3 regions of the Cellvibrio sp. ARAG 10.3 genome follow, and region 2 is predicted to be linked to each of the others. Evidence: predicted binding sites of a transcription regulator. Region 2 holds the regulator's gene; each other region holds the start of a gene.

Region 1 (10,691 bases), on a different contig from region 2:
ATCTCCTAACGAAGCGGGTGTTTATGACTGTCTCAGGACCGAATGATTCTCAACTTTTATTGCCCGGCCCATCGGGCGTCATTGAAGCGCGGCTGACGGCGCCGGATGAGCAGGGCTCGTTAGCGCCCCGGCAACTGGTGGTAGTGATTTGCCATCCTCACCCGGTCCATGGTGGAACCATGGATAACAAGGTGGTAACGACCTTGGTGAGAACCTATCGGGATCTCGGCGTGACCGCAGTGAGCTTTAACTTCCGTGGAGTGGGGAAGAGTGAGGGTACTTTTGATCATGCGGTGGGCGAGGTGGATGATCTGCTGGCGGTCATCGAGTGGGTCAAACATGAATATCCGAACGCTGGCTTGTTGTTGGCCGGGTTTTCATTCGGCTCATCTATTGCTGCCCAAGCTGGTTATCGCGTGACAGGTATTCGTCATCTACTCCTGGTGGCGCCACCCGTTGAGCGATATCCCTATGACCAGGATAAGCGTTTCCCTTGTCCGGTTATTGTCATCCAGGGGGATCGCGACGAGCGTGTCAACGCAGCTGGGGTCTACGCATGGATGGAGGGATTAACATCTCCGGCAGAATTGATCCGCTACGACGAAGCTGGCCATTTTTTTCACGGCTACCTGACTCGCCTTAAACAGGATTTATCGCCGTTACTTTTCCGACAATTGAGCTGATAGCTCTGATTGCCTCCCTTGATCAACGCGGTTAGAGTGGCGCTCGCCGAATTGCTGTTATTGAGTTAACCAGTAGCCTATGAATCCTTCCCCCCTCGAACGTTATCAGCGCGATCTGGAGCGACCGGACTTTCATCGCGACCCAGCCCAAGCCATGGCAGTAGACTTGCTGCAAAAACTGTATGAAACCTTGATTGCACATCATGCGAAGCAAGAGTCGCGCGGATTACTGTCCCGGTTAAGTCAATATTTTGCAAAGCAGGAGTCAGAACCTATTAAGGGATTGTACTTCTGGGGTGGCGTCGGTCGGGGCAAGACCTACCTGATGGACAATTTCTATGAAAGCCTGCCATTCGAGCAAAAGATGCGCGTGCATTTTCACCGATTTATGCGGCGCGTGCACGGAGAGCTGAAACAGCTCAGCGGCCATAAAGACCCGCTGCAAAAAGTGGCGGAGACCATCAGTGCGGAGGTGCGGGTAATTTGTTTTGATGAATTTTTTGTCTCTGACATCACCGATGCCATGATTCTCGGGACGTTAATGGAGGCCTTGTTCAAGCGAGGTGTGACGCTGGTGGCGACCTCCAACATTGAGCCGGATGGCTTATATAAGGATGGCTTGCAGCGCGCCCGTTTTTTGCCCGCTATTGCCCTGCTTAAAGCGCACACCCAAGTGGTCAATATAGATGGTGGCGTGGATTATCGATTGCGTGCACTGGAGCAGGCTGAACTCTATTACTCACCTTTAGGTGAGGCAGCAGAACAGAATTTGATGGGGTGTTTCAAAGCACTCGTACCTTGTAATGACGAGATTGAATCCGATCTTCAAATTGAGATAGAAGGCCGTTCGATTGCCGTGCGTTATGTGGCAGAAGATGTGGTGTGGTTTGATTTTGGTGCAATTTGTGAGGGGCCTCGCTCGCAGAACGACTATATCGAGTTGGCTCGTGAATACCATTCAGTGGTTATTAGTAACGTACCGGGTATGGGGCGTGATAATGATGATCAGGCGCGCCGGTTCATCAATTTGGTCGACGAGTTTTATGATCGCCACGTGAAATTGGTCATCTCCGCAGCCCGGCCCCTGGTTGAGCTGTATGGGGAGGGTAAACTGAGTTTCGAATTTCAGCGAACAGTGAGTCGCTTGCTGGAGATGCAGAGCCGCGATTATCTCGCCAAGCCGCACCGTCCCTGAGCTGCATCCACCGGCCGGGGCCACCCGCAGGTGGAAAATCCCCTTGAAAAGGCGAATTCAGTTGTGTAGTATTCGCGCTCTTTTTGGGTGGGTCACACCACATTAACAGGCAGGAATAACATGAAGACATATAGTGCCAAAGCAGAATCCGTCGTTCGCGACTGGTTCATCGTCGATGCGGCGGGGAAAACCCTCGGTCGTATGGCGGCGGAAATTGCCTCGCGTCTGCGTGGCAAGCACAAACCTGAATACACTCCCCACGTGGATACCGGTGATTACATTGTCGTAATCAACGCTGAAAAAGTGCGTGTTACCGGTAAAAAGTTGACTGATAAAATTTATTATCATCACACCAACCACATCGGCGGTATCAAGGCTATCAGCTTCGAAAAGTTGATCGAAAAGGCTCCTGAGCGCACTATCCAGATCGCGGTTAAAGGCATGTTGCCGAAAGGTCCGCTGGGTCGTGCAATGTTCAAGAAGTTGAAAGTGTACGCAGGTAATGAGCATCCGCATGCTGCTCAGCAACCTCAAGAACTGAATATCTAAGGGGGCTGACATGGCTGCAACTCAATATTACGGTACAGGTCGTCGCAAGACGTCTACCGCTCGTGTATTTATCACCGCTGGCAGCGGTACTATCACTGTGAATGATCGCCCTCTGGATGAGTACTTCGGTCGTCCGGTATCGCGCATGATCGTTCGTCAACCACTGGAAAATGTGGGTCTGACAGAAAAATTTGATGTAAACGTCACCGTTAGCGGTGGCGGCAGCTTTGGTCAGGCAGGTGCTATCCGTCACGGTTTGACCCGCGCACTGATGGAGTACGACGAGTCACTGCGTTCAACCTTACGTAAAGCCGGGTTTGTTACCCGCGACTCGCGTGAAGTGGAGCGTAAGAAAGTGGGTCTGCGCAAAGCGCGTAAGAGACCACAATACTCCAAGCGTTAATTTTTGCTGGCTGGTCTTTCCGGCGAGCGACAGTTCTTCGCAAACGCCCAGGCCGTCAGCGGCTTGGGCGTTTTTTTATGCCTTCTGTTTATAATCCGCTGCTTTCATGTGGTTATTCTTGTAAGCGGCGCTTAATTTCATTAAGATTGGCCATTTTTTGCGTATCTCAAAAATAATTCTAAATCATTGAATTTTAGTGATTTACAGGCCGTTGGAAGCTGTTAGGGGAGAATTCGTCATGACCAATGACGTAGTAAATAAAACGCGTCGCCGCGTTCTCACTGCCGCTACATCCGTTGTGGGTGCGGTAGGTGTGATAGGTGTAGCTGTTCCTTTCGTAGGCTCCTGGAATCCCAGTGCCAAGGCAAGGGCTGCCGGTGCTCCAGTTAAAGCCAATATCGGCAAGATTGAGCCCGGTCAGATGATCACGGTTGAATGGCGTGGTAAGCCAATTTATATCGTGCGTCGAACACCTGAAGCGCTTGCAGGACTGGAAAAGACTGATGATCTGGTGCGTGATCCAAACTCTGAGACACCGCAACAGCCGGAGTACGCTAAAAACCATCACCGCTCTATTAAAGAAGAATATTTAATTCTATTAGGTTTATGTACGCACCTGGGTTGTGCCCCTATGTACCGTCCGGACGTCGGCGCGCAGGATCTTGGCGGTGATGAATGGCAGGGTGGCTTCTTCTGTCCATGCCATGGTTCCAAATTTGATCTGGCGGGTCGTGTGTACCAAGGCGTCCCCGCGCCGATTAACCTGGAAATACCTCCGCACTCGTATGAGAGCGATAACGTGGTCGTCATCGGTGTGGATCAGGAGGCATAAGAATGAATTGGTTGACTGGATTGTGGCAGTGGGTTGATAAGCGCTTACCTGTGCAGCGTGCATGGGACACCCACATGGGCAAATACTATGCCCCTAAAAACTTTAATTTCTGGTATTTCTTTGGCGTATTGTCGCTGTTGGTATTGGTCAATCAGTTGGTGACCGGCATCTGGCTCACCATGAGTTATACCCCTACCGCTGAAGGTGCTTTTGCTTCTGTTGAATACATCATGCGCGATGTCGATTACGGCTGGCTACTGCGCTACATGCATTCCACCGGCGCGTCGGCTTTCTTCGTTGTGGTTTATCTGCACATGTTCCGCGGCTTGATGTACGGCTCCTATAAGGCGCCACGTGAGCTGGTATGGATCTTCGGTATGACCATCTATCTGGTGCTCATGGCTGAAGCTTTCATGGGTTACGTCTTGCCTTGGGGGCAAATGTCTTATTGGGGTGCCCAGGTAATCGTCTCCTTATTCGGCGCGATTCCTGTAGTGGGTAATGACCTGGTGGAGTGGATTCGCGGTGATTATCTGATTTCCGGTATTACGCTGAACCGTTTCTTCGCGCTTCACGTTGTCGCCATGCCGATCGTATTGCTTGCCTTGGTGGTGTTGCACTTGCTGGCACTTCACGAAGTGGGTTCCAACAACCCTGACGGGGTTGAAATCAAGAAAAACAAAGATGAGAACGGTATTCCGCGCGATGGTGTTCCCTTCCACCCGTTCTATACAGTTCACGACCTGGTTGGTATCACGGTTTTCCTGTTTGTTTTCTGTTTTGTTCTCTTCTTTATGCCAGAGATGGGCGGGTTCTTCCTGGAGTACGCCAACTTTGAAGAAGCTAACAATCTCAAGACGCCTCCACACATTGCACCGGTCTGGTATTTCACCCCCTTCTACGCCATCCTGCGCGCCGTGACCTTTGACATTGGCCCGCTGGATTCCAAGTTCCTCGGACTTGTGGCGATGGGTGCGGCGATTGCCATCCTGTTTGTGCTGCCCTGGTTGGATAAGAGCCCGGTCAAGTCCATTCGCTATAAAGGAACTTTTAGCCGCATTGCTCTCCTGGTCTTTGCTGCTTCTTTCGTGATCCTGGGTTACTTGGGTGTGAAGTCGCCGACGCCCGGTCGTACCTTCCTGGCGCAGGTTTGTACCATTCTCTACTTTGCCTATTTTATCGGTATGCCATTCTGGACCCGGCGCGAGAAAACCTTGCCCGAGCCGACCCGCGTGCAAAGCAAAGGCTTGCCGCTGTCTATGGTCTTGGGTGGTTTAGCGCTTTTTGTTGTGTTGGTGATTGTGCCGATCAAGGCGGTGGGAGCAGAGAGTGAATTCAAATGCGGCACCATCGAATGTGATGTGATGGAGCCGGATTTATCCAATAAAGAGTCCCTGCAACGTGGTGCGAAGTATTTCGTAAACTATTGCATGGGGTGCCATGCGGCCAAATTCTCCCGCTACGAACGAGTAGCGGATGATCTGGGTATCCCCCATGAGCTTATGGTGGATAACATGATTTTTACCGATCAACGCATCGGCGAATTAATGAATATCGCTATGCGTCCGGCTCAGGCTAAAACCTGGTTTGGTGTTGTGCCGCCAGACCTTTCTCTGGTTGCCCGTGCCCGCTCACCCGAATGGCTATACACCTACCTCCGTAACTTCTATAAAGACGATACCCGTCCCTGGGGCGTAAATAACCGCGTGTTCCCTAACGTGGGTATGCCGCATGTGATGATCGGTGCTCAAGGTTTACTTGAATGTGGCCCGGGCCCCAAATTAGCAGCCGGTGGTGGTGTGTTGCGTGATAATCTTGGCAATCCTGAAATGGATGAGCATTGCGGAGCGCTTACAGAAGGTTTGATAAAAGGTACTATGACGGGAGAGGAGTTTGATCGCGCCACCTACGATCTGGTGAATTTCCTGGAGTATCTGGGTGAGCCGGCTGCCATGCAGCGTGAACGTATGGGCGTGTTCGTACTCTTGTTCCTGGCCGTTCTGTTTGTCTTCACCTACTTACTGAATCGTGAGTACTGGAAAGGTATTCACTAAGGTTTGGTCAGGTAGCGCGTTGCTGCGGGCGGTACTCTTACCGCCCGTTTTCGTTTTAAGGTTGAGGTTATTGAGGTGCAATCCATGGGAGTGGTCAGTAAACGCTCAGTCATGACGTTGTTTTCCGATGCGCGGGATCATTACAGTCATCGCGTACGGATCGTATTGGCGGAAAAAGGCGTCACTGTAGAAGTGGTGGATGTTGATCCAAAACACAAGCCCGAGGAGTTGGCTGATCTAAATCCCTATAATACCTTGCCAACATTGGTTGATCGGGATGATTTATCGCTCTATGAATCCAAAGTGATCATGGAATACATTGATGAGCGTTTTCCCCATCCCCCGTTGCTACCGGTTTACCCCGTAGCGCGAGCAAAAAGTCGTCTGTGGATGTACCGTTTGGAGCGTGACTGGTCGCCTTTGGTTGATACCATTCTGGGCAGTAAAAACAAGGAACATATTGCCCGGGCGCGCAAAGAGCTAAAAGAAAGTTTTGTCGGTATTGCCCCAATTTTTTCCGAGAAACCGTTCTTTATGAGCGATGATTTTACGATCGTAGATTGCTGCCTTGGTCCTATTCTCTGGCGCCTGTCACTGATGGAAATTGAACTGCCCAAGACGCGACAAACTCAACCTCTCCTGAATTATATGGAACGGTTGTTTGAGCGCGACGCGTTTCAAGCCAGCCTGACAGAGCCGGAGCGAGAGATGTTCAAGGCTTGAGTGCCTAGCCTCTGAACCTGGCAGCCCGCACTAAACGATACGTAACAATGGAGTGAGTCATCCATGTCCATGACATCCAGTCGGCCTTACATGATCCGTGCGTTGTATGAATGGATAGTCGACAACAATTGCACGCCCTATATTCTGGTAGACGCCCATGTTCAAGGTGTCGAGGTGCCTCAGCAATACGTGAATAAAGATGGCCAGATTATTTTAAATATTGCGCCATCGGCACTGAAAGATCTGTTTATTGGACTGGAAGCTATTTCATTCAGCGCCCGGTTCGGCGGTGTGCCGTTTGACTTGTTTATTCCTTGTGGCGCTGTGTTAGGTATATACGCTCGGGAAAATGGTCAGGGGATGATGTTTGAAGCAGAATCCAATACCCGTCCCCCATCGCCACCCGAACCGACACCGGTGGGCGGTGGTGATCCCTCTCAAAAACGCCCCAGTTTGCGCGTTGTTAAATGAGCCGTGTTACCAAGGCCAACAATGATGTGGCCTTATTGTTACTAATCGTTAACTGCTGCTCATTGGCTTCAGTATTGTTGATCTAAATGAAATAGCACTTAGACCTAAGTGCTATTTATTAGAACTATTGTTGATTACCGCTTTTCTAATATCTCGATAACTTCTTTGTAGGCCTCAAATAACTGGCTGATACTAAAGACGTTCTAATAAAAATGAATTATCTGGAGTATTTTTATGGCGATGTTGCAGCATACCCTCGGTGTCTTTATTAATCCTGACCGTGAATGGCAAAGAATTCGCAATGAGCGTCACTCATTCATTCGCGTATTTCTGGTTCACACACCTTTGTTGGCATTGATTCCTGTCATCGCGGCCTATTTCGGTGTGACGCAGATCGGCTGGAGCGTGGGGAATGGCGGCGTGGTCAAACTCACTGCCCAAAGCGCTTTATGGTTATGTGTGGGTGCCTATGTGGCACAGTTGGCAGCGGTTTATATTTTGGGTGAATACATCAATTGGATGTCGCGCAGCTTCGGTGTTGCCGATGATGCCAGCCAGCGTCACTATGAAGGTACTGCCTTGGCCGTGTATTCATCGGCGCCCATGATGTTGGCGGGTATCATCTTGCTTTATCCCCAGTTGTGGGTTGTTGCCAGCGTGTTTATTGTGGCGGCCTGTTATTCGGTTTACCTGATCTATGAAGGTATTCCGATCCTGATGAACATCCCTAAAGAACGCGGCTTTATTTATGCCAGCTCGGTTATCACGGTGGGTCTGGTGTTGGCAGTAGTTGTGTTGGTGGCAACAGTTATTGTGTGGGGTTCGGGTTTCGGGCCGGTCTACACTAACTGATTCATGTTCCAGAGTGGTGATCTGAAACGGGTGGCTTAGGCCGCCCGTTTTTCATTGGGTATTCACAAAATTGACATGTGACGTTTTTATGAAACAAATTTGGCTTGGTCACATAACTGTAACAAAGCATCGTTAGAGTGCATCGCAGGGTCGAGATATCTCACCTGCTAACAGACGAGTTTTTAAGTCTTTTGTCCAAATAAATTCAGGAGCGCTCAATGAACGCCAAGAAATTTTTAACAGGACTGGCTTTGGTCGGTTCTATGGCTTGTGCAGCAGTGGTGCAAGCAGCGGTTGATCCGGATCTGCCCGAATACAAGGCAATTTCCGGCGTATCCGGTAATGTTAACAGTATCGGTTCCGATACCTTGAATAATCTGATGACGCTGTGGGCAGAAGAGTACGCCAAGTTTTATCCCAACGTGAACATCCAGATTCAGGGTGCCGGCTCCTCTACTGCGCCACCAGCCCTGACTGAAGGTACTTCTAACTTTGGCCCGATGAGCCGTGAGATGAAGTCTTCCGAGATTGAAGCGTTTGAAGCCAAGCATGGTTACAAGCCTACGGCTGTTCCGGTTGCGATCGACGTACTGGCGGTATATGTCAACAAAGACAACCCCATTAAAGGTTTGACGATTGCCCAAGCGGATGCCATTTTCTCCGCAACGCGCAAATGTGGTTACGACAAAAATATTACCCGTTGGGGTGAATTGGGTTTGACTGGTGCCTGGGCGAATCGTGATTTCACAATCTACAGTCGTAACGCTGTATCTGGCACTTATGGATACTTTAAAGATGTAGCTCTGTGTGGTGGCGATTACAAGGCAAGCATTAACGAGCAGCCTGGTTCAGCCTCTGTGGTACAAGGTGTATCAGAATCTATCAACGGTATTGGTTACTCAGGTATCGGCTACATCACCTCCGGCGTGCGCGCTGTTCCTATGGCTGCAAAAGACGGCGATGAGTTTTCTCCTCCGGACGCTGAGCACGCGCTGGATGGTTCTTACCCGCTGTCCCGGACGCTGTTTGTTTACATCAACAAACATCCCAATCGTAAACTTGATCCGCTACAAGCTGAGTTCCTGAAGATGGTACTTTCCAGGCAGGGTCAGGAAGTCGTGGTGCGGGATGGTTACATTCCTTTGCCGGCGGCCGTATCTGCCAAGGCAATGAAAGACCTGCAACTGTGATTCCCGATGGTTCATGGTTGAACGAAACCGCTGGCATATGCCGGCGGTTTTTGTTTGTGAGTGATAAGGCGATCACCACTGGTAATTAAATTGAAACATTTTTGTAGTATTACGCTTTTGTAACAAAAGTGTCATTTTCGGTTGTTAGGATTCTCACGCCATCAGACAGGCGCCCAGAAATTTTCTTGCCCGGGACTTTTTGATCATGTCAGAGCTACTCTCCACCGCAGAGCAGGCCCCCACCAGCCTGATGCCAGATGCACAACAACGGGCACGTTTGCGTAAAGTTCGCAATATTCGCGACGCTGTGTCGCGTTACGGTGTGGCCGCTGCCGGTATGGCAGTTGTCGGTGCATTAGGACTTATCTTCCTCTATCTGTTTTCTGAAGTTTTCCCCCTACTGCGCAGCAGTTCGGTGGATGTCACTAAAACCTACACCTCATCCGCGTCTACTCCCGCAGATCGAACTGCCCATTTGATTTTGGAGCGTTACGAAGAAATCGGAGCCAGCTTTAATCAGCAGGGCAGCGTCAATTTTTTCCGAGCCGATGACGGTGCTGTGATCCTGACCGAAACCATGCCGGTGCCGGAACAGGCAGAGCTCACGGCTATCGGAACCGGCACCGCAGCAGACGGTTTGGTTGTGTACGGTTTTTCCAATGGCCAGATTGGTGTTGCGAAGCCGGAATACGCACTGAGTTATCCGAATGATAAGCGCCTGGTGACCCCCGGCCTGGGATACCCGTTGGGGGAACAACCAATAGTCTTGGACGAGCAGGGTGCTGCGTTACGCCAGCTCGCGATTCAGCAAGGTTCAAACGCGGTGTACGTCGTCGCAGCGACCGAAGATAAAAGATTATTGCTGGGTGTCTTTTCCGCACGCACAAGCATCCTGGGTGTGACACGGGTGACGCAAAATATCTATCCGCTTCCCGCCTTGCCGGGGGGCGCATCAGCAACAGCGATTCAGGTAGGCAGGACCGGTCAGCATCTGGTTGTTGCTGATGACCGGGCCAACCTCTATCTATTTGATATTTCCAAACCTGGGAATGTCCAACTCGGCGAAACGGTACCGACTGAGCGGGGTCAGGTTACCGCAATGCAGTTTTTGATCGGTACCGGCTCTCTCGCTATAGGCACTGATACCGGTCATGTCAGCCAGTGGTTTTTGGTACGCGACGCGGACAACCTCTATCACCTAAAACCCGTAAGAGATTTTGAATCACTTCCCGGCAAGATCACGACGATTACCCCCGAACATAATCGTCGCGGCTTCTGGGTAGGTGATGACCGGGGAACGGTGGGCGCTTACTACGGAACATCATCCCGTACGTTACTGGTTGAGCCACTTGCCGATAGCGCCATCCAGCATCTGGCGATCTCTCCCATCAACGGCCGTCTGCTGGCCATGGATGACAAGCAACAGGTGTTGGTTGCGGATGTCTGGAACAAACACCCGGAGATCTCCTTCAGCTCCCTGTGGCAAAAAGTCTGGTACGAAGGTCGCTCGGAGCCCGAATACATTTGGCAGGCCTCTTCAGGCAGCGATGCGTCGGAAGCCAAGATGAGCCTGGTTCCTCTTTCGATAGGGACTATCAAGGCCGCCATATTTGCCATGCTATTTGCGATCCCGCTGGGCATTATGGGTGCGATCTACAGCGCCTATTTCATGACCCCGAAGTTGCGTGGCTACGTCAAACCCACCATTGAAATTATGGAAGCCCTGCCTACCGTTATTT
Region 2 (10,691 bases):
TCAATATTAATCACCGCATCCAGACCTTTGATATCCAGACCGCGCGCCGCTACATCGGTAGCGACCAACACCGAACAACTTTTATTGGAAAAACGCACCAGAGTCTGGTCGCGGTCGCGTTGTTCCAGATCGCCATGCAGTGCTAAAGCGCTAATACCTGCCGCACGCAAATCTGCACACACGTCATCGCATTGCTGTTTGGTATTGCAGAACACAATCGAGGCCTGGGGCTGGTAATGTGCCAACAGTGTTAGTACCGCCGACTGTTTTTGTGAGGCATCCTGCAACTCATAAAAATGTTGCTCGATGTGTTGGTCGCTGTGCAGTGAATCCACGGTGACTGACACAGGGTTGTGTTGACAATGCGCACTGATTTTTTGAATCGCTTCGGGATAGGTCGCCGAGAATAATAAGGTTTGCCGTTGCAGCGGGCAGGCTTGCAATACCGTCTCCAAGGCGTCAGCAAAACCCATCTCCAGCATACGGTCTGCTTCATCCAGCACCAGTTGCTGCAAGTATTGCAGCGATAAAGAGCCTTTACCCAGATGATCCACAATGCGCCCCGGCGTACCGACCACGATATGCGCCCCGCGCTCCAATGAGCCGAGTTGCGGGCCGATAGAAACACCACCGCACAGTGTCAACACTTTTACGTTGTGGGTAAACCGCGCGAGCCGCCGGATTTCCTTTGCCACCTGGTCCGCCAATTCCCGTGTGGGGCAGAGCACCAACGCCTGGGTTGCAAATTGTTTAACATCCAGCTTATTCAATAAACCAATCGCAAACGTGGCCGTTTTACCGCTGCCGGTTTTGGCCTTGGCAATAATATCCCGGCCTGCCAGGATCACCGGCAAGGACTGCGCCTGGATCGGCGTCATGGTGTGGTAGCCGAGCGATGCAAGGTTTTCAAGCATGGCCGGCGCGAGGGGCAAGGTGGAAAAAGCAGTCGTGGTCACAATAAACTCGGTGGCTAGCGGCAAAGAAACGGGTGAGCAGGATAGCAGATTCACCTTCATTCGTCCCCGCGCTTTGTTTTGCAGTCGATTGACTCTATGATCTGCGCTGAATTCTTCAGGAACGGTTATTCATGAATTTATCAATCAGGGTTTTATTGTTGTGGTGTTTCATCAGCCAAGCGGCAAGCGCTCAAACAGCCGAGGATGACGCCATTCCGGAAACAGCCCCCACAACCAAAGCGTCTTCCGCAGCCACGGTAAAAACCTGGGAAGCCGGCATCGGCGTCGGCGCCATCAGCGGACCGGACTATCGCGGCTCCGAAGAATACAGCCATTATGTTGCTCCCATTCCCTATTTTATTTATCGCGGCAAATATATTCAGACGGATCGCGACGGGGTGCGCGGAAAATTATTCACCCGCGATGATTTTGAATTCAACCTCAGCATGAGCGCCTCCATTACGCCAGAGAGCGATGAAAATGAATTGCGTGAAGGTATGCCGAAACTCTATTCCACCGTTGAATTCGGGCCGGCGCTGAATATTAATTTAACCGGCGATAATTTTCGGGAAGGCTGGATGATGCATTTACCGCTGCGCGGTGTAGTTGCGGTGGGCGGCGGCGATACCGACTATGTTGGCTGGCTTGTCCATCCGCAACTCGCTTTTCGCACCGAAATTGAAAAATGGAATTTCACCTTTCGCACTGGCGTGTACTACGCCAGTGATGATTACCACGATCACTACTACACCGTTGCAGAAGAATACGCGACCGCAGCGCGCCCGGCATTTGAAGCCGACGCCGGCTACAGCGGCTGGAGCAATTCCTGGGCGATGAGTCGCGCGATTGACCATTATCGCATCGCATTTTTTATTCGTTATGATAATTTGCGCGGCGCAGAGTTTGAGGAAAGTCCATTGGTGGAAACAACGGATTCGGTGGCGGGCGGCCTGGCGTTGATCTGGGTTATTCGATAAACAGCCGGGACGGCGGGCAATCTGATTCCGTTCAGATTGCCCACCGCTGTAACCTTAGATCAGGCTATTTAAATACACTTCCAGGTTGGTATACATCGAATCCAATGAATAATCATTGCGGTCATTCGGGTTAAACGGATTCAAACCCCGCTGCTGTTCCCACGCATCCGGCATACCGTCGCTGTCGCTATCGTCTGGTGCGGCATCGCTGTAAAGCGCAACCAATCCACCGACTTCATCCTGGCTGTCGATGATGCGCCCGGTATTACTGCGAACTTGCTGTACAACACGCGCATCAATCGCATCGCGCGCGAGTGACGCACCGGCCTGATTCAACACATCGTCATAGGCTTGCTCTGCACTGACCGTCGGTACCGAAGGAAAATTCCAGCGCGAGCTGCGTCGTTGCGCACTGGTAAAATTCGGGAACATACTCCAACCGTTGTCCACGCCGTCACGCACCCCGTTCATATTGTTATCAAGTTTGTTACCGGATTGGTAGGTCAGGATGCCTTCGGTCTTGACTTCATCCCACACGGAATTGGCATTGCGTGAATCGTTATTGGCGATCACATAGTTGTTAACATAGTTGATCTCCACAATACCGCCCGCCGAACCACCAATGGATTCACCCGAACGCGTACCCCAGCCGTAGACAACATTGTTAACAAAATCCAGTTGGCCTTTTATTGATGGGGTTGTCTGATTACTGCCTGCACCGGGGTTACGCATATCGTGGTGCGAATACAGGTTGCGATAAAACGTACTGCCGCCTTCACCGTTACCGCGAATTAGCGAACCGAAACCATGGTTACCTTTATCGTGATAAGAGTCATTCAAACTTTCCGACACAATAGAATGTTGTACCGTTACATAATTTGAATAGGTTACCGACAAGGTTTCATCGATTGCCCAGGACGTTGATACGTGATCAATGATCACGTTGTTCGCCACCAGCACGTCCAGTGCGCCCGCCGTACTGCCTTTTAAGTTGCCATTACCTTTTGAGGGCTTGCCGTTTTCTGCTAATGCATTGAAATCGCCGCAACGGAAACGCATGTAACGAATGATGATGTTATCGGCATTCACCGTAACGGGATAACCCGCAACCGTAATGCCATCGCCCGGCGCCGTTTGACCGGCAAGCGTGAGATTGGGCCGTTTAATATCGAGCTTGGATTGCAACAGGATATTGCCTGATACCGCAAACACAATCGTGCGCGGGCCACTGGCTGACGTAATCGCGTCGCGTAGCGAACCGGCACCATTGTCATTGAGGTTGGTCACGATATAAACATCGCCACCACGCCCACCGCTGGTCAGACGACCGAAGCCGACCGCGCCGGGAAAAGCCAGTACTTCACTACTGGCCGCACTGCTACTGGAATTGCTCGACACGCTGCTTGCTGCAGCGCCGGATACCGTCATGTAATCCATATTCGGACCGCCATTGCTCGTCGTCGCCAGGGTGCGGATAGTGTTGGTCCCTGCGTGCAAATTGACGTTGATACTGCGGGTTGTCCAACTATTCCAGGCACCGGTGCCGGGGAATGACATATTGCCGTTTACCGATGCACCATTGACCAGAATATTCATCGCGCGATCTGCTGTTGTGCCGTTGGCAAACCGGAATGTCAGGGTTGCACTGCCGGCATTGGCCCGATAAATCGTCCACTCCAGGGCACTGCCCACCTGATTATCATAATTAACAAAACCGGAACCGGTGTAACCGCTGTGATTGAATTCCACCGCACCGCTGGTGATCACGCCACCTTCCGCTTCGTAGGTGGTCGCGACCGACGGCGCACTGCTGGCACTCGACGAGGACATTGGCGCAACGGAAGATGACATCAGGGATGACGAGCTGGCGACCGACGCGCTTGAGGAAACGGGCGCGGAACTTGAAGCGCTCGATACCGAGCTCGATAAGACACTCGACAAAGCACTCGAACTTGCGACGCCGGTTGCGTTATAGACCTCAAATTCTGCAATGGCCGGTGCCGCGCTGGCATCGACATACAAACTGATTTTTTTCATGCTTACCGCGCCGAGATTGATCACCCGGTTTGCGCCGATGGCGTTACCGGCAGATAAGACTTCATCGGTTTCATGATTGCGCAGTTGCCAGTTCGTCACGCGGTTGCCGGCTTCACGCAGTACCACCGTATTAAAGGTTTGTGCAGTGCTCCATTTCACCGACACCCGTTGGTTACTCGTGCCGCTCGCTTGCGAGGCGGAGTTGATATTGCCGTCACGCACCGTTTTCGTATTACTGAAACCGGAACCGTCCGCACCGGCGCCCGGACCAGTAAGGGCCAAGTTGCTGCCGAGATTCTGTGCCAGGGAAATATTATTGATACCGAGTGCCAAGCCTGCGAGCAGCAGACCGCGCACCATAGATTGATGTAAAGGTTTCATAGGATTACCTGTAGGTTATTGTTATTTCTCTCACTTATTTTTACGCCAGGGTAAAGCGAGGACCCCGGCGTGAGGGAATTATGCAGGAGTGATCGATGAAGAAACCAGTAACAGGTATCGGTTTGCGTGTTTGGGGAGTTGTCGGATTACGCTGCGCTAATCCGACCTACTTGACTATCCGTCGACGTGGCGCCCGTAGGTCGCGTTAGCGGCACAGCCGCGTAACCCGACACCCCCACAACAATTCATAAAAATAATGCAGAAGCAAAAAAATTCCGCAACATCAGTCCTTCGGATAATCGTTACAGCGCCTAAATTCGGCGCAGTATGCCGAGACTTTTCACCAACGGTAATGCTTCAAATAAACCAGAGGCTTGCGCCAGTTTCCAGATTTCATAAGGCGGGCGCCCGCCGTCGGCGGGGTTGGGGAAGACGTCGTGAATCGCCAGGAGGCCGCCGCGCATGATATGGCCGGCCCAACTGCGGTAGTCCGTTAATGCGGCGTCCATACTGTGGCCGCCGTCGATAAATACCATGGCCAGAGGTGTGGCCCACTGGCGGGCGGCCAGTTGCGATGGCGCAACAATCGGGATTACCGTATCGAGCAAGTCGGCGCGGATCAGTGTTTGGCGAAAACTGGGGAAACTGTCCATTAATGCGGCGCGCGCGTCATAGAGTTCGGGGTCGTGATATGCCTCGCCGCGCTGATGTTCTTCCGAACCGCGATGGTGATCCACCGCATACAAGACCGCACCGGCCGCTTTACAGGCAGCACCGAGATACACCGTGGATTTTCCGCAATAACTGCCCACTTCCAGACACGGACCGTGTTGTGCCGCTTGCGCGGTATGATGATAAAGCGCCTCACCTTCTTCGGCGGCAAGAAAACCTTTGACGCTATCGATATCCAGAGGCAAAGTGACGGGCATAATCGCGTTCCTGAATGACATTGCGCGGCATTCTAACAGTTGAAAATTTTTTTGCCGACTGTCATCACACCAACACTCGTCAACTCCATGGAAATATCCTGTGCGTCGCAATACCAAACCTTACTGGATAAAACGCATCAGCACCCTGTGCAATCGCTGGTACGTTAAACATTTTATTCGCCCGCAATTTGATGCTGCGGGAAAGTATCTGGAGATTGCCCACCCGCGTCACCTGGAATTATTCGGGCGCAACATCCGCATCGGTGATCATGCCCATCTTATTGCCGCCACGGACAATAAAATTCGGTTGACAACCTGGTCCGGCAAGCAAGGGCAGGGTGAAATTGTGATGGGTGATTATTGTTTGATTTCTCCCGGCGTCAGAATTTCAGCGGCCCGATCCGTGCGCGTCGGCAACAATTGTATGCTGGCCGCCAATGTGTATGTGAGCGATAGCGACTGGCACCATGTGTACAACCGTATCCGCCCGTTTCGCTGCACCAGGCCGGTGGTGCTGGAGAACAATGTCTGGCTGGGTGAAAGTGTGATGGTATTGAAAGGTGTGACAATCGGTGAGAACAGTGTGATTGGCGCGGGCTCGGTGGTAACCAAAGATATTCCGGCGAATGTGGTCGCGGCGGGCAACCCGGCGCGGGTGGTTAAAAAAATAAATCCGCACCGCCGGATGTTGAAACGTGAATTGATGTTTCGCGATGCAGAACATTATTACCACAATCAGGATGAACTGGATCGGTATATGCTGGCCAACAATGGCTGGTGGAATTGGTTGCGTAGCGTTTTCTTTCCGAATAAAAACGATTGATGCCGGATTACGCCTTCGGTTAACCCTACAATGCCTCTTCGAAAAGAAAATTGGTTTGCGACTGAAAGATCGCGTCGGATTACGCTTCGCTAATCTGACCTACGGGTATGGGGTTTATGTAGGTCGGGTTAGCGAAGCGTAACCCGACAAAAATCTCAATGAAGCGGAAACACGCACGTGAAGACGCTGCCCTTACCCACTTCACTGGTAATTTTTAATTCGGCATCGTGACGCAACAGCACGTGTTTAACAATGGCCAAGCCTAAACCGGTACCACCGGTGCTGCTGTTGCGGCTGGCGTCGACGCGGTAGAAGCGTTCGGTCAAGCGGGGGATGTGTTTGTTTTCAATACCCGGCCCATTGTCACTGACCGCGAAATAACAATTCTGTTTATCCTTCCACAAGCGCATGGCGATCTTGCCTTTGGCCGGAGTGTATTTCACGGCGTTAACCACCAGGTTGGAGAAAGCGCTGTGCAGTTCTTTTTCGTTCCCCAGCAATTGAATATTGCCATCGCAGGTCAGGGTGATTTCCTGTTCCTTATCGCCACTCAATGCCACAGCTTCATTGCGAATAGAATGCAGCAACGGCTCCAGCGGAATCAGTTTCTGGTTGTGGCCCACCTCGGTGGTTTCCAGTTTTGATAACACCAACAGGTCATTGATCAGCAATGCCATGCGCTGTGTTTGTTGCTGCATTTGTTGCAGGGGTTTTTGCCAGGTCGGGCCCAGGTTATTGTTGTCCGCCAGGGTTTCCAGGTAGCCACTGATCACCGTCAACGGCGTGCGTAACTCGTGCGAGACGTTGGCAATAAAATCCTGGCGCATCTGTTCCAGGTTATGAATCTGGGTAATGTCGCGCACCAGGATCAGGCGTTCATTTTTACCAAAGCGGGTAATCTGAAATTGCAGTTGCTTGGAGGAAAAACGCGGTGAGGGTAATTCCAGTGGCTCGCTGTAATTGCCTTCTTCAAAGTAACTGACAAAGCGCGGGTGACGAATAAAATTGATGACCGACAAACCCTGGTCTTTGGTGTGAAAACCCAATAAGCGTTGGGCTGCGGGATTCCAGAAATCCAGGTGACCGCGCCAGTCCAGCAGGATCACGCCGTCTTTTAATGCAGAGGTGATTTCCTGCACGCGATTGATCACCGCTTGCAGGTTTTCCCTTTCCTGGCGCTGGTGACGTTGCAGGTGGTAGATATTGTCGAAAACGTCGCCCCAAATACCCGTGGCCTCGGGTGGCTCTTCGTCGTTTTTGCGCAACAGCCAGCGGTTGAGCCGCGACATTTGCCAGAGCATGTAGGCAAGATACGCCAGGACACCGATATCCAATACCAGCAATAAGTGTCCGGTCAGCCAGCCCAGTAACAGACAGATCGCGACGAAGATCGACAGGCGCTTGAGTTCGGCGCTAAAACCTTGCAGCAAAATAGTGAGCCTCTTTCACAACCATCTCCAGCAGAATATTTTCACTCACTATCGCGCGGAAATATGACTTTTCTTCGCGCGGGATATAAAAATTTCTGCCCACCGGTCTTGTTGAAAACGCCTGTGCGTTTTTAACCGGTTTGAATTATGCGTCGGCCTTGGTGGAGAAACGATAACCGGTACCGCGCACAGTCTGGACCAGGTTTTCGTGGTTGTCGACAGTGAGGGCTTTGCGCAACCGGCGGATGTGCACATCCACCGTACGCTCTTCCACATAGACGTTGCCGCCCCACACATGGTCCAGCAGTTGGCTGCGAGTATAGGCTCTTTCCTGGTGGGTGAGGAAAAATTCCAGCAGGCGATATTCCGTCGGCCCCATATCAACCGCCTGGTTGTTGATCGTCACCCGGTGACTGGCCGGGTCGAGGCACAAACCCTGCACGGTAATAGGGTGGCCATTAACCTGCGGGTCAGCGCGGCGCAATACCGCCTTCAGGCGGGCGACCAGTTCGCGGGGGGAGAAGGGTTTGGTGATGTAATCGTCGGCCCCGACTTCAAGGCCCTGGATCTTGTTGTCTTCCTCACCTTTGGCGGTGAGCATAATGATGGGTACATCAGCAGTCACGTCGTCGCGCTTGAGGCGGCGCGCCAGTTCGATACCGCTGGTGCCGGGCATCATCCAGTCCAGCAGGATCAGGTCAGGCTTTTCATCCACAATCAACGCATGGGCGTCCTGTGCATTGCTGGCTTCGATACACTGATACTCGGCCATTTCCAGTGCGACCCGGAGCATGTCGCGAATGGCTGACTCGTCATCGACGATCAAGATTTTACGCCCACTCATAATTCTTACCTGTTACCCGCTGATGGCTGAGAGCAATTGTTGCAAGCGTATTAAATAAGCCCTGTGTTACAACTTTATGACAGCACAGGATTCAACGCAGCACCAGCAGCACCGGTAAATTCTCAGAGTTTGTCGGCCACCACGCCGATAAAGACGGCCAGACCCACCCAATTGTTGTTCATGAAGGCCTTGAAACAGGCCTCCCGCTGGCGAAAGCGGATCAGGTATTGTTGGTAGGCAAACAGCGCAGCGGCCACACCGAGGCTGATGTAATAAAAAGTACCCAGCTCGAAGCGCGAGCCGACCATTACCAGAGCGTAGAGCGTCAGGGCCTGTAACACGCCCGTCATCAGGCGGTCCTGCTCACCAAACAGGATGGCCGTGGATTTCACTCCGATGCGCAGGTCATCGTCGCGGTCCACCATGGCATAAAAGGTATCGTAGACCACGGTCCACAGCACCACAGCGGTATAGAGCAGCCAGACTTCCACACCGAGCGCCCCACTCTGGGCGGCAAAGGCCATGGGAATGGCCCAGGCAAAAGCCGCGCCCAGCACCACTTGCGGCAGGTGGGTGTAACGCTTCATAAACGGATAACAAAATGCCAGTAACACACCACCCACGGATAATTGAATCGTCAGGGGATTGGTTAATAGCACCAGGCCAAAGGCGAGCAAACACAATCCGATAAACAAGGCGATAGCTTCGCCACTCGATACCTGTCCGCTGACCAGTGGCCGTTCACGGGTCCGTTTGACATGGCCATCCACCTTGCGATCAGCGAAGTCATTGATGACGCAGCCGGCGGAGCGCATCACAAACACCCCCAGCACAAAGATCACCAGCACATCCCAGCGCGGCACGCCATCGGCCGCCAGCCACAGGCTCCACAGGGTAGGCCACAACAGCAAGAGTGCACCGATAGGCTTGTGCATGCGCATCAATTGCCAGTACAGGCGGATGCGTTGGCCAATAGATAAAGCGGGTTGTTTAGCGGCGGGGCGCTGGCTAGGTTGAGTCATAGCAGATTCTGTTGTCCGTTATTGACGATGGGTAGACATCAAGGGTGGCGGCGAGGCCAGGGTGTCGACAAACGCGTCCAGGAAGACTTCGCTCACCAGCAGCGGTTTATCCTCCAGGTAAAACACCGAACGCCGCCCCCACAAGGGCTTATCGCTGGTGAGCGGTTCCGGCACATAGCCATGATGGCGTTTCAGCCGGCTCACAGCAATGGCACTGCGCTGCAAGTGTGGCTGACTGAACAAAAAGGCCCCCAGTGGACGGGCGTCCTGTTTGCGCAAGTGCCGCAGGCTACCGGTCAGGCTGGTCAGGGGCAGCACGCTGCGGGCGAATACCCAGGGCTGCTGGTGGCCGCACAATACCACTTCGCGAATCAACGCCAGCTCCGAACGGTCCATGTTCAAACAACGCCATTCCGATAAGGCGGGCCGCGCAATCTGCTGACGCAATACCTCGACATGAAAATGATCGTGACTGCGAGCCACCAGACGCGCCGTAAGTGAACCTTTGTCCAGCAACCACTCACACAGCGCCGCCTCCGGGCGTTGCGCCTTGGGCCACTGCGCCAGCGGCTGCCATGTTACCCGGCCATTTATCGATAACCCCAAAAGTCGCTCCTGTCACACATGTCGGCAAACCAGCGCGGAATTCTAGCAGGTGGCACCGGGAGTTTGGCCGGCAATCGGTCCCGACCAATAAAAAGCTGCCGTTTTCACTGCCCCCCGGCGACCTGAGCGGGTACACTCCCGTTTGTCCAGCCTGCCACTACCGCGTCAGGACTATCGATACTTGAGGGCCCTTGCCATGCATAAAACTGATCTCGTCGATCGGGTTGCCGATCAAACTGATATGAGCCGCGACAAGGCGGATGCGGCGGTATCCGCCATGATTGAACACATCACCAATGCACTCAGCCGCGATGAATCGGTGTCGCTAGTGGGATTCGGCAGCTTTGTAAGAAGCCATCGCTCCGCGCGCCAGGGGCGCCACCCACAGACCGGCGATACCATTCAGATCGCCGCCAGCAGCAGTGTGTTGTTTCGGCCCGGTAAAGCGTTGAAAGACGCGCTGAACCCATAATAACAACCAACACCCGACTGAAACCCCACCACTGATAACAACGATCGAGGCTAGGATGACACTCACCAACCGAATCCTGCTGGGCATGATCCTCGGCATTATCGTCGGCATTTTGTTTAACCTGATTATCGCTATAGATCCGGATACCGGCCTACCGGTAACCGCCTGGGGCGCCTGGCTTGATCGGGTGTTGATCAACGGATTTCTGGACGCG
Region 3 (10,691 bases), on a different contig from region 2:
CAGGGCAGCACTGCAACGCATTGCTGCCGAATTGCAGCACCCTGATCCAGCAGCGCTGGAGCGGGGCGGCAAGCAGTTACTTGAAAATCTGGTGGTTCAGGAGATCATCGCAGCGGTGTTGCCACCGGTCGAGGCAACACATCAAATTTAATTGCTGGTTTTGGGTGGTGAGATATTGGTTTTGAGCCAGTATTGGCTGATTTGCTGGAGCAGGTCAGAGAACGCCGCAAAGTCGACGGGTTTTTGCAGATAACTGTTTACCCCCCGGTTATACCCTTCCAGGATATCTGAGGTCTCATCGGAGGTGGTGAGGATCACCACCGGTGTGTGTTCATAGCAGGGGTGCTCGCGCAGGCGTTGTAATACGGTGAGTCCATTGATACCAGGTAATTTGATATCCAGCAAAATGAGATCCGGATTGCGTGAGGGACAACGCCCTTCGTGTTTGCCGGTCGCAAATAAAAACTCCAACGCATCTTCTCCCGAGTGTACGACTTGAATGTCGTAACTGCGGTCATTCTTGGCAAACCCCATTAGAGCCAGCTCGGCTTCGTCAGGATTGTCCTCCACTAACAATATTGTTTCCGTGCCCACTTTCTTTGTTCCTTGACCATAAGGTGAAATAAAACGTTGCGCCTTCTCCCGGTGTTGATTGTGCCCATATGCGGCCACCGTGGCGAGCAATAATCCGTTGGACCGTCGCAAGACCTATGCCCACACCATCAAATTCTTCAGCTTTGTGTAAGCGATTGAAGGGACTGAACAAGCGGTCAGCGTAAGCCATATCGAAGCCTACACCATTATCAGAAATATAATAGACGGTTTCTTCATTAAGTAATGTTATCCCGAATACAATTTTTGCATTTTTCTGATGGCGGGAATATTTCCACGCATTGTCTAATAAATTATTGATCAATACATCAAAAAAACGTTTATCGACATCAGCATAAATATCTGGCTCCGAAATCAACGTAATTTGTCGCTGCGGCTCGCGCTCCTGAATACGATTAAAAATCTCGTTTACTTGCTCAGTAATATTTACACGCTGCACCACCATTTCACCCTGAGTGGCGCGTGATAAACGTAAAAAGCTGTCGATCATCTCCGCCATTTCACGAGTGCCGACCTCAATGCGCGATAAATAATGGCGGCCTTTTTCCTCAAGGCGATCTTCATATTCTTCACACAGAATTCGGCGGAAACCTTCAATGCGGCGAAGTGGGGCGCGTAAATCATGGGAAACTGAATAGCAGAATGTACCTAATTCCTTATTAGCCGCTTCGAGTTCTGCTGTGCGTTGGCGCACACGTTGTTCCAGCACAGCATTTAAACGATTGACTTCCTCTTCAGCTTTACGCCGCGCAATATTATCTTCAGCCAAACGTTTATTTGTGTCGCGTAAGTTTTCATAAGCCTGATGCAAGTCTTGTGACAGATGGTTGAATGCTTTAACCACTAAATCCAGCTCGTCCTCTCGGGAGGAGGGTTTGCGGTGCAGTGCCAGCTTTTGAGGCTCTTTTTCCACATCAAAACTGCGCAGGAAATTAGCGATAGTGGTCAGGTGATGAGTCACCAGGTAGTAAAAAATATACAAGGTAAATAAAGACACCAGAAAAGTTTTGATGCCCTGACTCAGCAGGATCACAATCGCCTTGTCCCACAGGCGTTGATACACCTCGTTCAAGGACACCTGGATGGTCAGCATGCCGATCTCACGTGTCTCGCCCGAGACATTGTGAAGAATAGGGTAATTGCGCACGATAATATTGCGTGTACTTTTCTCGCCGCGAATCAGGTGCAGGGGTTTGGAAAACTCTTCGTTGCGTTCACGGATTTCTACCGCCTTGATATCGGGCAAATGTTTTATCCCGTCCAGTTGAAGTTCCAGCTGCTTGATATCCAGATTCCACAAGCTTGCACTGATACTGCCGATATAGCCGCCCTCAATTTCATTCAGGCGGCTGTTGATAATGTCCAAATCGCGCTGGTAATCGGTATAGAGCTGCAAACTGGTGGCGAGTAAGGTAACGCAAGAACTGAAGATAATGATGTAAAGGAGCAAATGCCGGGCAATGCCATAATTTTTTACTGCATAGAAAATATCGCGCAATGAATGTCCGGCAGAAGGTGCTGTCGCGGCAGCGTCGGGTGGATTTGGTTTGATCGGTTCGTTGGCGTTCATCAGGGCCTGGCAATATTTAGAAGTAATAACGGGATTGAATGTGTTTAACCACGCCCTCGGCCTTCATCGCGGCAATGGCTGCGTTGACTTGCGGCATGATGTCCAGGTTAGGTGAGTTTTTGGAACATTGAAACAAAAGCGGTATCTCGGTTAACGGGAAAGGCTCGCCCAGTTGATCGGCCACACCTTCCTGCTCGGCCAGGTAGAGCAGTGTTGGGATGGCTCCCACAATACCATCCAGTCGACCCCGCGCGATCTTGCGCAAGCCGATCAAATAATCCGTGTCATATTCTTTATAGATTTTGGTGTCTTCATCGAAGCGCGGCGTCATGGTTGCGCCGCGTATTACCGATAGTCTGAGTGCCTGGATGTCCTCATAAACGGTTATTTCCGTCCCCTTGCGTGGGATCACACCCATCGGATGATAGGATATAACATCTCCCTTCACCACCAGCGTATCGGGCCGTGGAACCAGAATGGTGCAGTCGTGAGAGCCAGTTTCAAGTTCACGATCCACCCGGGCAAAAGGTGTAATCGTGATATCGATCTTACGGTTGATGCGTTGCGCAATTTCGTTGACCAATTCTATGAATGCACCCTCCATCTCTCCCGCCTCGTTAACAGAGGCCCAGGGTGCGACATCTATGGTAATAAAAGACAGCTTGTTCGCAGGCGCCGCTGTACTGGTCAGTGCCATGAGCGCTAGCAAGAGTCCGACGAGATGTTGATGGAATTTTTTTATGAGCCTTGGCATTGCAGTACCTTCACAATGAGTTCGATTAACCAAGCATAGTCCCGGAAACGGTGCTTTGCCTTCTCTCCAAGTGTTTTGATTGACAGCATCCTGCCATGTGAGGACGGACATTATCGGAGCGTCCTGATTTACGTCTGGCACATAAACCCCTTCTTGTTTTTTTGCTGTTTATTTTTCCGCTTTGCCAAATGTTCCTAGTCTTCACCCATACAAGTCAGTATAAATCTAATGAGTGCCCTTGTGCGAATCTTGATCAGCTTGATGCACGCAAAAGGCACTCAGGACAAATTTTCAGGATGAAAATTAACGCAGTAATCATACAAACGATCAGGTGATCGTAAATTTTCTAATTAACTCTATTGAGGTGTTTTATGCACAATCGAATCTTACTTGTTGTTGGTGACAAATTTGCAAATTATGTAAAAGGCAAAGACGCGGTAACCTTATCGCAATTGCGGGGCTTGCTGAGTTTGTCCATACCTTTACCGAATCAGGGTGTAACACTTTTGGTTCCAGGGCAAGGGCTGGGTGATGACAGTGTTGCCGAGTTACTGAAAGAGGCTGCTGCATCGCCGAATCTTGCCTTCTTTGATTTCAGCTTATGGCATAACCTGCCGAAGCGTGCCGGGCGTGCACTCAGTCACAAACACCATTCAGCCAATACCCTGATTTCTGAGCCGCGCCAGTTATCGGCAGATCTTTTTGAGATGCACATGATGATCGATGAGAATTGTGAGTTAATGAACGATCATCAAAGTGGCCAGCACGTACAAGGAATGATCCTGATTGAGGCTGCGCGGCAAGCGATCGTTGCGGTAACCGAGGCTTACCTGCTGCCGAAAAACGGAATCGAGTATGCCTTTGTGTTAAATAACCTTTCTGTGAGCTACAGCCATTACACCTTTCCAGTCGGTGCGGTATTGCGCTGCAACATGATAGAAAAGTCCGTCGACAATCCAAAGCGTTTAAGCTTCGAAGCGGAAATTCTGGTGGAGCAATGTGGGCAGGCGGTATCCAAATTCATGTTATCAATCGGTGCAATGGAAAAGGTACGCATCAGCAAAGGCGAAAACATGCAGGCGTTAAAGACGCAGTCAAATTATCTCGCTTATGTGGCTGCCAACATGCAAGAGTTTGACGAGCCGGTTAAACATGTTGAAAACCTGTGATGACGCTTATCATTCCACTCAAACGGAGATTTCTCTATGAATGCTGCACTGAAAAACAAGCCTGATGGTGTCGGTTATGCTTTTTTCGATGTCGACGATACATTGATTTCGGTTAAAAGCATGTTGAGTTTTCAGGACTTTTGGTACGAGCGATTTAATGAGCATCAAGCAAGAGAGCTTTACTACAAGGATCTGCGTCAACACATGCATGAGAGTGCATCCTGGGAAGTATTGAACCGGCTGTATTATCAGCATTTTGCCGGTCGCCGGGTGGCGGACGTTGAACAATGCGGTGAAGCCTGGTTTGCACACATGGAAGAGAAGCATCCTGATTTGTTCCATAAGGTTCCCTTGGCGGAATTGAAACGTCATCAGGATGAAGGTCGAGAGGTGGTATTTGTGTCAGGCTCCTTCCCGGCGATCCTTAAACCGGTAGCCCGGGTGACGAAGGTCAGGCACATTCTCTCTACCTTAATGGAAGTAGAAAACGAATGTTACACGGGGCGTATTCTCACTCCCCAGACGATTGGCGCGGGCAAGGCGGAAGCAATAAGAATATTCCTGGCGTCGGTGAATGGTGTGGCGGAACATTGCTATGCTTACGGCGATGATATTTCAGATTTACCTATGTTACAGAGCGTCGGAAAACCAACTGTCGTGAGAGGCGGAAGAGGTTTGGAACAGCGGGCGCAGGAACTTGGATGGCGAATCATATCGCCAGTATAACGGTCAACAGAATTCTATAAATTATCTAATGGGCTGCATCTCCATTGCTAAAACTCCTGCTCCGGCAGGAGTTTTTTAATGCAGAGGCGTTTCGCTCGGCGCTTCCCAGGGCTTATTGATTTTTTCACGCAAATCCTTAAAGGGCCCGGGATAACTGAAAAAATACCCCTGTGCGTGGTCACACCCTTGTTTTTGCAGCAACTGCCGTTGTTGGTCGTTCTCAATACCTTCCGCAACAATCTCCATATCCAGGCCGTGTGCCATGGTAATTATTGTATCTACCAGCCGGTGGGTATTGGGATCTTCACAAATCTGGCTGACGAAGCCCCGGTCGATCTTCAGTGTTTTGAAAGGGAATTTCTGTAGATAGGCCAGTGATGAATAACCTGTGCCGAAGTCATCGATCGACAGCCTCACGCCCAGGTCACAAAGCGCAGTGATATTAATCTGGGTTTGGGGATCATTTTGCATAATGACCCGTTCGGTGACTTCCAGCTCCAGTTGTGTGGGCGACAGGTTATTGATGAACAACTGATGGGCAACAAAATTGGCATAGTCCGGGATTTGCAGCTGCTTGGGCGACACGTTCAGAGACAAACGCAGCGGACGCTTTGACTCATGCGCCAGTTTGGCCGCGTCGACACAGGCAGTGGCCATTACCCACTTATCAATCTCCTGGATAATACCGATGTCCTCCGCCATGGGGATAAAGTTCACCGGCATCAGCAAGCTGCCATCAGGCTGGCGCCAGCGCACCAGGGCCTCAAAGCCAACCATCATATTGGTGTTGATGTCATAGATGGGCTGGTAGTGCAATTCCAGCTCTTCCAGCGCGATAGCCTGGCGCAGCCGCACTTCAAGTTCAAGCCGTTGCATCAACTGGGTATTGATGTCTTCAGTAAAGAAATGGTACCGATTGCGCCCCAATTCCTTTGCCTTGTACATGGCCAGGTCAGCGTTACGCTGGATCAGGTTAGCGCTACGCCCATCTTTGGGGGAGAGAGCAACACCAATACTGGCGGTGACGAAATATTCCTTGCCCCCGATAAAAAACGGCTGCGCAAATGCAGCGATAATTTTTTCCGCGACCTTTTCGGCTTCTTTGGGTGTGCTGATGTCGGGTAGGATAATAATGAACTCATCGCCCCCCATACGGGCAAGGATGTCACCGTTGCGGATACAGCCGCTGAGGCGGCCAGCAGACTCTTTCAGCACGTCATCGCCGCAGCTGTGGCCGAGGCTGTCGTTAACATTCTTGAACCGGTCGAGATCGATGCACATCATCGCCGTCTGGCGGTGATTGCGCGCTGAACTCTCCAGGGCCACATTCAGGTGCTCCAGCATCAATACCCGATTGGCCAGGCCGGTCAGGTCGTCATAGTGGGCCTGACGCAGCAGCCGTTCTTCGTAACTGCGCCGTACCGTAATGTCTTCTTTAATGATGACAAAGTGTGTCAGATCGCCGGTGTCATTGCGCAGGGGCGATAGGCTGACAAATTCCCAAAACACCTGGCCATCGCGCCGGATACTGCAAAACTCACCACGCCACTCCTGGGCATTGCTGATGCTGTGACGCATGGCTGCCATGGCATCGGCGCTGGTCTGGTTCAATAAGGTGAAACCAAGATCACGGCCAATCGCTTCATTGGAGGCGTAGCCGGTAATTTGTTCATATTTGGGATTAACGTATTCGATCTTGCCTTCAGGATTGGTAATTAACACAGAGACCGGGCTTTGCTGAACTGCGCTGGATAATATGCGCACCCGTTCTTCGGCGAGGCGTCGCTGGCGACGTACCTCCGCTTCCCGAATCTCCCGCTCGATGGCTGGCACCAGTCGGGCGAGAGCTTCTTTATTCATAAAGTCATGGGCGCCTTGTTTGAGCAGGCTGACGGTATCTTCTGCGTCGACAGCGCCGGAGGTAATAATGAAGGGGATATCCTGGCCGCTTTCCTTGAGCGTCTGCAAGGCGGCCTCGGCACTGAAGCGAGGCATACTGTAGTCGCACAAAATGACGTCCCACTCCGCTTTGGTCAGGGCGTCCAGCATGGAATGGCGTGTTTCAACGCGTTCGGTATAAGGAATAAACCCGCCACGAGCGAGTTCAGCGGTGGTTAACTCCGCATCCGCTTCGGAGTCTTCGATGAATAATACATTAAGCGACTTGCCCATTAATCCTATCCACTTGTTCTGCAAACTTGCTCTTCAATTCTTATTTGCTAACTGAGTCCCGGTATCTCTGGGTACGCCTGCGCGACCTCTGCCTCACCGCACAGGCGGCACATCAAGCAACTAATCACTGTGAACGGAGATGAATGTATCCTTATAAAGCCGCTTCACTTTACGGTGGCGGCATTTAAAAATCCAGCATTTAACTGAAAAAACTCTTGAAAATGATGGACTTATTTACGCCCTTCCACGGCAAGACATAGGCTGCCGATAGTTATTTTCGGGATGTGGCCTGTACGTATTTCTACTTTTATGTACCAGCATACGACGGGCTTTTCTATCGAGCATGGCAGCAGATGTTTTCTTATGCCGCTTTTTGCGACTCAACAAGAAATTTTGGCGCAATAATCATTATTATCTATTTCCCACCAGAAACTTGCCGGTAAGTTGTCATGCTGATCGCAGATAATTTTGGTAAGTAGATTTCATTGTAGGTTCTTAGGCATTGAAAAAAGAATCAACGATGTGTAAAAAGGCGGTGGCATTTTGTATGTCATTATTTCGCAATAAATTTTTAATGCGGAGTTAACCAAATTGTAACCTAGTGGTTGAGTGCTTAAGAAGCTCACGGCGCCATCGGTATTGCTTGCTATACGTTGCAATCAGATTGCGCTTCTCGGTCCAACTCCAAGGATCAGAACATTCCAAAAATAATGTCAGGGGACATTCCATGAAAAAAGCATTATTACCTGCTGCTATTGCAGTATTTCTTCCGTTGAGTGCTATGGCTGATGTAACTGTCTACGGCAAGGCGAATGTATCGCTGCAAAACGCAGACGAGGGTGGTGATTCAAAGATCGAATTGGTCAGCAATGCCTCACGCATTGGTATTAAAGGCGATGAAGTAATTTCTGACGGCCTTAAAGTGATTTATCAATTTGAATACCAGACCGAAATGGATGACGGTATTGGTGGCAACGGCCAAACGTTCGGTCAGCGCAATATCTTCATCGGTTTGCAAGGCAAGGCCGGTACCATTATGGGCGGACACTTCGATACACCCTTAAAAGCCGCCCAGGAAAAAGTAGACCTGTTTAACGATCTTGAAGGCGATCTTGCAAACATTTTCAATGGTGAAACGCGAGCCAGCAATATTGTTCAGTACGTTACCCCCGGTTCCTTCGGTCCGTTCACCGCGACTGTGGCGTATATCACTAAAGAAAATGATGATGTTGATGATGGTATCTCTGCGTCGCTGGGTTACAACACATCCAATGTATACCTCGGGGTAGCTATGGATCAGGACGTGCAGGCCGAAGGTATTGATATTGTCCGCGCAATCGGCCGCGTTAATCTTGGTCCGGTGCAGTTGGGTGCAATGTTCGAGAGCACCGACATTGATGGTGTGGACGACAGCGATGGTTTCCTGGTATCAGCATTGTGGAATTTGAATGACGCTTGGGCACTTAAGGCTCAGTATGGCGAGTCTGATTTTAAATTAGCACCTACTGCGTTGGATGCCGAAAGTGTCAGTGTGGGTATCGATTATAAGTTATCCAAAAATGCGGTTATCTACGGTTACTACACCGCGATTGAAAATGAAGGCATAACGGCTGTTGATGGAGGCGGTAACTCTTTCATAGCTAACCTGCGCGACGACGATTACCTCGGTATCGGATTGGATCTGAAATTCTAGTCTTGATGTTGCAGTCATCGTCATAACGTAAAAAGGGTGCCTTGGCACCCTTTTTACTAGGTAAAAAATAATCGGGAATTCTGATGAAACAGTTATTTTTGGTATTGTTGTGTATCGGCTGTGCACACATCGCTAATGCTGAGGAATGCGAGCTGGCTGTGGATGTGGCGGACTCAATGAATGTCAATGCGTCCAATGAGTGTGAAGATACAGAATCCGGATTGAATGGTGTGGTGCGCGGTTGGTTCAAGCGCGATGAGGCATCATCGTCATCAACATCCAGTGTGCAAGCGACCACGGACCGGCCTCGCGGCTCGGCAAAGATGTCGCCGCCAGTTAAGGATGCAGAGTCCCTCGCGAAGGCGCGCTATCAACTCTTGTCAGTTATCGGTCAGGAGTGTGTGCAAGGATTTCGGGTTACTGATGAGCTGTTTCTGCCCGTCGAGAATGCGCTGACCATCAGATTGCGTTACGAGTGCCTTTAAGATTTCTCACAATCTGTAGTGCTTCAGGGCACTGCCGTTTATTTTTTTTAATAACCCTTTAAACATCGCTTGTTACTTTGGCCATAATGTATGGCGCTGTTGTCGTCATCAAGAGCTTTCGGTAAAGTGGCAGCCTGCCTCAGGGCACCATCTTGATGGCATTGATGGTTCAATGGCATTGATTTGAGAATGGATTTAAACATTGACGTAAGAGTTGCCGTAGGAAAAGGAACCATCGACAAGCCTCACACTCTCTGTCCTCGATGTTGATTTCCAGCCCTAGTACTCAATTTCAGATGAGACCCCAACTGTGAGAAAAATTAACGATCTTCTCCGCAAATCTATCGTGGTTACCGGTTTGTTGGCGTCGGTAAGTTTAAGCCTACCCGGCTACGCCCAGGATGAGGCTGATCCCTGGCAAGGTTTTAATCGTGCCATGTTCGCCTTTAATGATGTGACTGATCGGTATCTTTTCAGGCCATTGGCAAAGGGTTATGTATTTATTACCCCGGGCTTTGTTCGGAAAGGCGTGGATAATGTGATTGATAACGTTATGGAGGTCCCTAACGTCCTGAACGACGTGTTACAAGGTAAAGGCAAGCAAGCAGCTAACGATACCGGTCGTTTCCTGGTAAACAGCACCGTGGGTTTGGCCGGATTGTTCGACGTGGCCCAGCATATGGGAATGGAAGCTAATGAAGGTGAAGATTTTGGGCAGACGCTCGCCGTTTGGGGGGTCAAGCAGGGGCCATATATTGTATTGCCGTTGTTTGGTCCGAGCACATTGCGCGATGGTATTGCCATGCCAGTGAATGTCTACTCTGATCCCCGCACTTATATCGATCATGTGCCGACCCGCAATACCGTATCGGGTGTGTCCCTGCTAAACACCCGTGCCAATTTGCTTGATCTGGAGCGGCATATCACAGGGGATCGCTACACATTTATCCGGGATGCCTACCTGCAAAGACGCCAGTTTCTGATTAACGACGGAGAAGTAGAAGACGATTTCGGGCTGGAAGATGATTTTGGTGATGCGGAAGATTTTGGCTATTAGATCGAGTCTCTCCAAAAAGCATCTTTCGAGCAAATCGAGTCCTCCTAAAACACAGAAGCCCTCATTTGAGGACTTCTATAATTTCCAGGCCTAACTCATGGGTTCCGCTCTCATTGGGTATGGAACGTACTATACGGGCCTTGGCTTTAAGAGTGGGGTTGTGTCCATGATCTGATGAGACTTCCACATCCAGTGTTGTACCGACAGGAAGACTTTCACCCGTTTCGACCCGCATGCCGCCGCCGCTGAGATCCAGGCAATTCCCCTCAAACACCCGTTGATCTGCCGAAAGCGTTGCCGTCAGCGGAGCGCTGATTTTCATCCGGATGAAATCTCTTTTCTCGCTATAGGCTTTATCGGACAAGCTCATGGTGCATTTCCTCGTTATCTTCATGATAAAAAGTCGCCATGCGGGCGGGCGACTGTGATAGACAGCAGGAACAGACAATAAAA

Evidence for each region. Region 2 encodes PhoB, which activates phosphate uptake and scavenging genes when phosphate is short. Its sites were predicted from a motif close to TGTCATAAANNTGTAACA; they were not measured.
Region 1: ACSV5M_RS10980 (PstS family phosphate ABC transporter substrate-binding protein) is a predicted target of PhoB. The motif match lies at 7,839-7,856, and genes of this name have one in related genera.
Region 3: ACSV5M_RS07515 (porin) is a predicted target of PhoB. The motif match lies at 7,552-7,569, and genes of this name have one in related genera.

Annotation. Positions count from the first base shown of each region.
Region 1 is NZ_JBPYCU010000007.1:108,945-119,635, forward strand. It holds gene ACSV5M_RS10935 (alpha/beta hydrolase) at 24-683, shown strand; gene zapE (cell division protein ZapE) at 763-1,878, shown strand; gene rplM (50S ribosomal protein L13) at 1,999-2,427, shown strand; gene rpsI (30S ribosomal protein S9) at 2,438-2,830, shown strand; gene petA (ubiquinol-cytochrome c reductase iron-sulfur subunit) at 3,069-3,662, shown strand; gene ACSV5M_RS10960 (ubiquinol-cytochrome c reductase) at 3,665-5,716, shown strand; gene ACSV5M_RS10965 (glutathione S-transferase N-terminal domain-containing protein) at 5,801-6,439, shown strand; gene ACSV5M_RS10970 (ClpXP protease specificity-enhancing factor) at 6,503-6,910, shown strand; gene ACSV5M_RS10975 (Yip1 family protein) at 7,145-7,762, shown strand; gene ACSV5M_RS10980 (PstS family phosphate ABC transporter substrate-binding protein) at 7,981-8,952, shown strand; gene ACSV5M_RS10985 (ABC transporter permease subunit) at 9,158-10,691, shown strand, end outside.
Region 2 is NZ_JBPYCU010000001.1:589,308-599,998, reverse strand. It holds gene dbpA (ATP-dependent RNA helicase DbpA) at 1-1,016, opposite strand, end outside; gene ACSV5M_RS02540 (MipA/OmpV family protein) at 1,088-1,933, shown strand; gene ACSV5M_RS02535 (carbohydrate-binding protein) at 1,988-4,351, opposite strand; gene ACSV5M_RS02530 (class I SAM-dependent methyltransferase) at 4,663-5,280, opposite strand; gene ACSV5M_RS02525 (acyltransferase) at 5,381-6,103, shown strand; gene phoR (phosphate regulon sensor histidine kinase PhoR) at 6,259-7,533, opposite strand; gene phoB (phosphate regulon transcriptional regulator PhoB) at 7,679-8,377, opposite strand; gene ubiA (4-hydroxybenzoate octaprenyltransferase) at 8,500-9,399, opposite strand; gene ACSV5M_RS02505 (chorismate--pyruvate lyase family protein) at 9,418-10,005, opposite strand; gene ACSV5M_RS02500 (HU family DNA-binding protein) at 10,202-10,477, shown strand; gene ACSV5M_RS02495 (dicarboxylate/amino acid:cation symporter) at 10,533-10,691, shown strand, end outside.
Region 3 is NZ_JBPYCU010000004.1:253,376-264,066, reverse strand. It holds gene ACSV5M_RS07550 (HvfC family RiPP maturation protein) at 1-151, shown strand, start outside; gene ACSV5M_RS07545 (response regulator) at 148-594, opposite strand; gene ACSV5M_RS07540 (sensor histidine kinase) at 554-2,182, opposite strand; gene ACSV5M_RS07535 (substrate-binding periplasmic protein) at 2,199-2,936, opposite strand; gene ACSV5M_RS07530 (AfsA-related hotdog domain-containing protein) at 3,308-4,105, shown strand; gene ACSV5M_RS07525 (HAD family hydrolase) at 4,142-4,831, shown strand; gene ACSV5M_RS07520 (EAL domain-containing response regulator) at 4,907-7,003, opposite strand; gene ACSV5M_RS07515 (porin) at 7,731-8,696, shown strand; gene ACSV5M_RS07510 (hypothetical protein) at 8,780-9,181, shown strand; gene ACSV5M_RS07505 (MlaA family lipoprotein) at 9,492-10,238, shown strand; gene ACSV5M_RS07500 (PilZ domain-containing protein) at 10,300-10,608, opposite strand.